2 regions of the Streptomyces sp. NPDC051136 genome follow, and region 2 is predicted to be linked to the other one. Evidence: riboswitches for the same ligand, from Rfam matches in the RefSeq annotation. Region 2 holds a riboswitch; the other holds the start of a gene.

Region 1 (3,734 bases), on a different contig from region 2:
CCACAGCCGGCGTCCGGGCACACCCGCCGGGCCGAGCAGCACGATCAGCGCCGTCACCAGCACCAGTGCCGCGCCGGGCCACGGCGGCAGCGAGATCGCGAGCACGGTCAGACCGAGCCCGAGCACGGCCTTGTCCACGGGGTGCCGGCGGCGCCAGCGACTGCTGTGCGCCGCCGCGTCGATCGGCAGCACTCAGTCCCCACCGGGGGTGTCCCGCGGAGCCGCCGTCGCCGCCGTCGACGCCCGCTCCTCACCCTGCCGCCGGCCCCGGCGCAGCCCGAAGTAGTACGCCAGCACGCCCGCGCCGAGCGCGGCCTGCAACGCGAACAGCGCCGACTCGATCTCCCCGGAGGGCGGTTCGTACAGCGGGGAGAACCACGGTTCGTAGTCCGGCTCGATCTCGGTGATCGCCGTCTCCGCCTCCGCGTCCGCACCGGCGAACGGCTCCTCCTTGTGGTCGCCCAGCCCCAGCACCAGCGGCAGCACCGCCAGCGCGGCGACGGCGAGCAGCAGCAGGGCGTTGATCTTCGCGTTCCGGCTCATCGGGCCACCGCCTGTTCCTTGTTCCCGCTACCCGCCGGCGCCTTCGTCAGGAGCACGCCCAGCCGGGTCAGTTCACCCTTGCTGGACTGCACCAGCAGTCGCATGACGATCACGGTGAGCAGGCCCTCGCTCACCGCCAGCGGGATCTGCGTGACGGCGAAGATCGAGCCGAACTTGCCGAGCGCGCCCAGGAAACCGCTGCTCGGGTCGGGGAAGGCCAGCGCCAGCTGCACGCTGGTGACGCAGTAGGTGGACAGGTCGGCGACGAACGCCCCGAAGAACACGGTGACCATCAACGGCACATCGAAGCGGCGCAGCAGGCGGTAGACGCCGTAACCGGCCCAGGGGCCGACGATGGCCATCGAGAAGACGTTGGCCCCGAGCGTGGTCAGCCCGCCGTGGGCGAGCAGCAGCGCCTGGAAGAGCAGGGTGATGGTGCCCAGTACCGCCATGATCGGCGGCCGGAACAGGACGGCGCCCAGACCGGTGCCGGTCGGGTGGGAACAACTCCCGGTGACCGAAGGCAGCTTCAGGGCCGACAGGACGAACGTGAAGGCCCCCGAGGCCCCGAGGAGCAGGGTGCTCTCCGGGTGCTCCCTGACCTCACGGGTGAGTGACCGGACTCCGTGGACGACGAACGGCGCGGACGCGACACCCCAGGCGATCGCGTGCGCCGGTGGCAGAAAGCCCTCGGCTATGTGCATGGCTCAGCAGACCCTCTCCAGCACCTCGTGGATGGACGACGCGCCTTGGCCGGTCTCCTGGCTTACGGGTACCACCGCCCGTGCTCCGCCTTCCCGGACCGCAAGCGATCCAGTGGCTGCCCGCGAGGGCCGGAGCCGGACTTCCCGATTCACAGTGGCGAGGGCCGCACCGGCATCACACCGGATTTCCCGTTCACCAAGGCGTGGCGACAGTAGTGCTCACACGGGGCCGGGCACAAGCGGGCCGCACGCCGGGCGGACGCCCCGCCGGGCCGTCGAAGAGGCCCGGGGCCTGCGAAAACGCAAGGCGCCACCGGTCCGACATCCGCCACCGCCCCTCCGCGCCCGACGTGGCGAAGATCTCCGCGCGCCTGTGCCGCGGAGCACCCGGATCGGCGGAACCGGCCCCGCTGATCCGGGGGACCTGACCACCCTGTCCGCATCCGGCCGGTCACCGTGGCGCCTCCGCCGCCTCCTTCGGTGCCCTGCCCGCCTCCGGCCCGGTCCGGCGCACCAGTTGGGCGACGACGAAGGAGACGACCGACGCCATGACGATCAGCGGCGTCTGGTCGTGGGCGTCCCGGCCCATCAGCAGCACCGCCAGGACCGCGCTGGCCAGCGGCAGCCCCGTCACCGCGGCCGCCGCGGCGGAGATGCCGAGGGCGAGGGCCGGGGTCGCGCCGAACCCGGGCAGCCCGGAGCAGGCCAGGGCGGTCGCCGCGCCCAGCAGCACCGACGGGAAGATCGGGCCGCCGCGCAGCGCCCCCAGCGCGATGCCCCAGGCCAGTCCCTTGCACGCGACCAGCGCGACGAGCGCCCCGACGGACCACGCGTGGGGGTGCGCGGCGAGCTGGGCGAGGGCGGCCTGGCCGGACAGCGCCGCCTCGGCCGGGGAGCGGCCCGTGATGAGCGCGTACGCGGCGATGCAGACGCCGACGGCGGTGGCGCACACGACGGTGCGGGTGGCCCTGCGGTGCCGGGTCCAGGTGACGGTGCGATGGCCCAGCCCCCGGGCCAGCGTGACCAGTACGGCGATCAGGGCCGCCGTGGGAAGACCCCACAGGAAGTCGCCCGCGTCCGGACCGGCCTGCGGCGGCAGATCGGGCAGGGCCAACGCGCCGATGTCCAGCCCCGTCCACTGCCCGAAGCCGGTGAAGACCAGCGCGCCCGTCGCGCTGGCCAGCAGACACGGCAGCAGCAGCGTGACCATCTGCGCCCCGGCGAGCCCGGCCCCCTCGATGAGCAGGACCGCCGCCGCGACCGGACCGCCGAGAATGGTGGAGATCGCGGCGGTGGAGCCGGCCGTGGCGAGGATCGCGCTCGCCCGCTGGTCGCCGCCCGCACCTGCCCGCCGCACCGCCAGCAGGGCGAGCCCGCTGCCGACGGCCATGAGCGGAGCCTCCGGACCCAGCACCACGCCGAGCGGCAGCGTGGCCAGCGCGGCGAGCACCGCGCCGGGCAGGGCACGCGGGCCGACCGGCGCACCGCCCAGGCCGTTCACCGGGAGATGGCCGCCGCCGCCCGGCATCCGGGTCACGATCGGCGCCAGGATCAGCCCGGCCAGGAGCAGCGCGGGCAGCGGCCACCACCAGGGCGGCGTGTCGTAACCGGCCGCCTCGGGCAGCGAGGTCCACACCCAGTGCTGCAACTCGTGCTGGAGGCCGACGAAGAAGAAGCAGGCCAGCGCGATGGGCACGCCCAGCAGCACGCACAGCAGCAACAGCCGCCGGTAGCCGGGGCTGAGCAGGGTCTGCCGCAGGGACTGCTCAGCCCGGTCCGCGGCGGCGTTCGCGGGCCCGCTCACCGAACCGGCCCGCGCGGGCCCCGCCGGGAGAGCCCGACCGACCGGGGCAGCCGACCCCGCCGGGACAGCAAGCACCCCCGGGCCAGCAAGCACCCCCGGGCCAGCGGGCCCCGCCGGGACAGTCGGGACAGCGGCCGACTCGTCACATGCCCTCCTTCGTCCGCGCCGCGCTCCGTCGCCGGCCCCGCCGGTCCCGTCGCCGGTCGGTCGCGGGCAGCCGCGGGTGCCGTTCAGTCAACGCGAGTCCGCGAGCCCCCGCATGCGCAGGACCGGCGCGCGGTTCACCCGTTCGGCGTACCCGCGTGGCCGGGGAGCCCGGACGCCCGCAGGCTCGGAACGACCTGTCGGTGCCGTCGGCGCCGGTGGGCAGCTGCCCCGTACGGGGGACACAGAAAGGACTCCGCTCATGAGCCAGCACGCCGAACCCACGCCCGGCCGGCCGTCCCGCGGCGACGCCTCCTGGGCTCAGCGCTCGGGCGACCGCACCAGCGGCTGGGTGACCGGAGGGGTCGTCTTCGCGGGCGTACTGCTGCTGCTGAACGGCGCCCTCGCCGTCCTGCAGGGCATCGCGGCCATCGCCGAGGACGACGTGTACGCCCGTATCGGCACCTACGTCTACGAGATGAGCCTCACCGGCTGGGGGATCGTCCACGTCATCCTGGGCGCCCTCGTGTTCGTCACCG
Region 2 (3,734 bases):
AGAGCAGGCCCATGTGGGCGTCGATGCCCCAGCTCGTCATCTTGGCGAGGAGGGGGTAGTCGGCCCAGTTCGCGCGGTCGGTGATCGTGCCGGTGGCGGGGTCGACGGCCACGGTGTCGTGGCGCTCGGGCCAGGAGCGGGTGTTCTCCTTGACCACGTAGGTGGCCTGGTCCTCGGTCGGTGGCGACACGTTCATCACACCGCGCAGCCCGGCCGCGTGCGCGGCGGCCACGACCGCGTCGATGCCGACGTCGTTCACGGCTGCCGGACCGGCGCCGGGCTTCCCGTCGGCGGCGGGCAGGCTCGTGGAGACGGCCGGGCTGGGACCGGCCAGGGCCGACTGGATCTCCCCGATGCCGGCACCGGCGTGCACGGACCAGGTCATGCCGGTGACGGACAGTCCGAGCAGACCGGCCGAGGCCCACACTCCGACCACGGCGTGCCAGGACATGGTGCGCTTGCGCCCCTTCGGGCCGCCCTGGGGGACCACGATCCGCCGGATCCGGTTGCGGGCGCGGGGAGTCGTCAGCCACAGGGCGAGGCCGCCGAGGATCTCCACCCACAGCCAACTGGCGGCGATCTCGCTGTAGACGCGGCCGGGTTCACCGAGGTTCAGATGCCGGTGCAGCCCGTCCACCCAGGCTCGCACGGGCATCCACCAGCCCGCGAAGGTGCGTTCCTGGCCGAGGACCTCACTGGTGTACGGGTTCACGAACGCGGTCTGCGTGTAGTTGTCCGGCAGTCCCGGTTTCCCGAAGACGACCCTGGTGCTGTCGGTACGGCCGGGCGCCGGGGTCACCGACACCAACGTCCCCTCCGGAACCGCCTTGCGTGCGGCGGCCACCTGGGCCGACAGCGCGTCGGGGTCGCCGTCGGGGGTCACGTGCAACTCGTGCCGGTAGACCACCGCCTCGATCTGCGGTGTCGCCGTGTACAGCAACCCGGTGACCGCCGCCACCAGGAGGAAGGGGCCGATGAGGACGCCCGCGTAGAAGTGGAGCCGCAGCAGGAGCGGGCGCAAGGCGTTCCAGGACATGGAGGGAGGTTTCGTCGCCCCCTCGGTCGCCGCCGGCCCGGACGGTGCACTCACCCCGTCCGCTTCGGACGTGCCGGCCCATGGGTCCGCGGGGAGTATGTCGGCTGCGTCTCGCACCGTGCGGCTGTCCGCCATGCCGGCCCTTTCTGTCACCACGGCTCCTGCCGCATCGATGGTCCGGTGCAGTGGTCGGAGGCAGACCGGGGGAAGTTCCCCTCATCCGCCGTGACGCGCGTCACACCTGCTTGACGTTCAGGGGTCGATGGCGGGAGCGATCAGGACGGGCCGAGCGGTGCCGAACCATTGCCCCGGTCACCCGTGGGAGAACAGCGTGAACAGGCGTCCGGTGTCCACAAGCGCGGTCGTGAGGTCGGTGAGCGGTTCGCGGACGGCCGGGCGGAGCGCGAGCAGGGCGTGGGCCGCACCGGCGAGGGCCGACGTCGAGTTGCCGTCCAGCAGGCGGGGGGCGATCTTGACGCGGAGTCCGTCGGCCAGTGTCGACAGGTGGCCCGTCACCTGCTCGTACAAAGCGCGGACGGGACCGCCGCCCGGCCGGGCGGCGTGACCGAGCTGGGCGATGGAGACGTCGACGCGCGGCTGCGAAGTGCGGTGACGACGCGCGACGGCTTCGGCGAGGTCGGTGAATCCCGCCTGGTAGGAGTGGGCGAGCGGGTGCCGGCCGTCGTCCGGTCCGCCGACCCGCAGGGCGAAGAAGCCGCCGAGGCTCGCCACGTCGTGCAGGGCAGCGGCGACGGAGGCTGTCGAGGCACGGGCTTCGTGCACGGTTCCCGTCCTCTCTTCGGCACGCTGTCCGTGCGGTCAGGAGGCCGTACGCCGTCGCGGCGGCGTGATGGCGTACAGGTCGAGGATGTCCGGTCGGGGCGCGACGCCCGGTCCGCCGGCGCGTGCCCAGGCGGCGACGTCCTCGGTGGCGTCCGGGTCGTTGACCAGCCCCAGCCAGACGGGCCGGGCGCCGGCGGCTCGGCCCTGCGCGGAGGGCTGGACGACGATGACGTTGGCGTGGTCGCAGACGTCGAGGCAGTCGGAGACGCGCACCGGGACCGCGGCACGCAGGCGCTCCACCTGGGCCGTATGGTCGACGCCGGTCACTTTGGGGCTGCCGCAGCAGCAGTCGCGGCACACGACGACGCGACACGGCGCGGAGCCGGGGGCGGACGCCGCCTTCCTCGCGTCGTCGGGCGTTCGTCCGGTCGGCGTTGCGGGCATGGGGTGCCGTCCCTCTCTCCGGGGAGATCCGCCCCGGTGGTCCGTCGAGGAGGCGACCGCGTGAGTCTCCTGGCTCTCGGGTCGATGCCCGTCCCGGCCTTCCCACCCGTTGCGGGGCAGTGGCCTCTTCGGGACGCGCTCGCCGATCACAGTGGCGGGACCGCGCCGGATTCGCACCGGCTTCCTCGTTACGCCGTCGCCTTGTCGCCGGCCATCATCCCATCCCGCAACGCGGTGCCGACCGTCAGTCCGTCTCCTGCTCGTGCGGAGCGGTGGCGGGCGGATGGGTCGGACGGTCCCGTCCGCCGTCACGACCGGACATCACCACGACGACCAGTGCGACGACGACGGCTCCGGCGACGACGCGTCCGGCCGCGCGCCCCCACCAGACAGGACGGGCCGTGCCCGCGCCCCGCCTCGGCGGCCCCAGCCGTTCGGCCCGTCGGGCAGGCCGCAGCAGACGCATCAAAAGCAGTGCTGCGACGGGGAGTTGCAGCAGCCACAGGACGGTGCGCGGCCACTCGCCGTACCAGACGTTGGTTCCGTACAGCAGGGTGTGCCACACGCTGAGCACGTAGACGACGATCACGAAGCGGTGCAGCCGGCGCCAGGTGTTCGCTCCGATGCGGTGCCGGATGTAGAACAGCAGGCCGAGAGGGATCGCGAGGTACAGGGCGCCCTGGCCGAGCGGGATGGCGACCCGGCCGGTGCCGGAGTCGTACCAGCCGGGCACGAAGGTGTCGGCGAAGCCCACCCACAGCCGCTCGGCCCAGTCCACCTTCGTCTCGTAGCGGACGAGTTCGGCGGCGAACATCAACGCGTGCGCGAACATGAGCGCCATCGTGGTCAGGCTCGTGGTGCGGTGCCAGCGCTCCAGTACCTGCCGGGAGACCGGCAGCCGGGCGGGGCGCGGCCCCGACAGCAGCAGGCCCAGCATGACCGTGCCCCAGGCCCACAGCAGCCCCGACCAGCCGAAGGCCTGGCTGAGCAGGTACATCCAGTAGGTGCCGGCATCGTCCATGAACGGCATGACCGCGACGGTGTCCGAAGCACCCGACTCCATGCGGGACCAAAGGAGGGCGAACACCAGCCCCGTGACCACCACCGCCGCGGTGGCGTCGGGCACTGCGGCACGCAGATCACCGCGCAGCGCGACGCGGTCCCCGGGAGGCCGCCGGCCTCCGGTGGCGGCCGCCGCCCCGCCCTCGTCCGGCCTCGTGTCCGACGTCATCGGGCGCCTCCCCAGGCACGGGCCACCGCCGCAGCGGTGCGCATGTGTCGTGAGGCAACAAGTCTGGCCGATGGGGCGGCGATCCCCGGAGGCACGATCCGGCCAGACCGACCACGACGACCGAACGGGGACACACCTGGTTTCCGCCTCCCCTCCACTTTCAGGACAACCGTTGAATCCCATCTGTCGCAGGAATACGAGCGCCCTTACGCTGATGGACGCAGTCGGTTCGCGCCTCCC

What was found. Region 2 has a riboswitch for cobalamin ahead of ACIBCJ_RS14925 ((2Fe-2S) ferredoxin domain-containing protein). Riboswitches for the same ligand answer to the same signal wherever they lie in the genome.
Region 1: another riboswitch for cobalamin. It lies ahead of ACIBCJ_RS24180 (energy-coupling factor ABC transporter permease); the one in region 2 lies ahead of ACIBCJ_RS14925 ((2Fe-2S) ferredoxin domain-containing protein).

What each region holds. Positions count from the first base shown of each region.
Region 1 is NZ_JBITFE010000008.1:289,330-293,063, reverse strand. Features, by position in the region: gene cbiQ (cobalt ECF transporter T component CbiQ) at 1-192, opposite strand, end outside; gene ACIBCJ_RS24185 (energy-coupling factor ABC transporter substrate-binding protein) at 193-543, opposite strand; gene ACIBCJ_RS24180 (energy-coupling factor ABC transporter permease) at 540-1,247, opposite strand; cobalamin riboswitch at 1,277-1,463, opposite strand; gene ACIBCJ_RS24175 (chloride channel protein) at 1,699-3,051, opposite strand; gene ACIBCJ_RS24170 (hypothetical protein) at 3,458-3,734, shown strand, end outside.
Region 2 is NZ_JBITFE010000004.1:544,595-548,328, forward strand. Features, by position in the region: gene ACIBCJ_RS14915 (PepSY-associated TM helix domain-containing protein) at 1-1,036, opposite strand, end outside; gene ACIBCJ_RS14920 (hypothetical protein) at 1,349-1,819, opposite strand; gene ACIBCJ_RS14925 ((2Fe-2S) ferredoxin domain-containing protein) at 1,856-2,263, opposite strand; cobalamin riboswitch at 2,326-2,454, opposite strand; gene ACIBCJ_RS14930 (ferric reductase-like transmembrane domain-containing protein) at 2,508-3,494, opposite strand.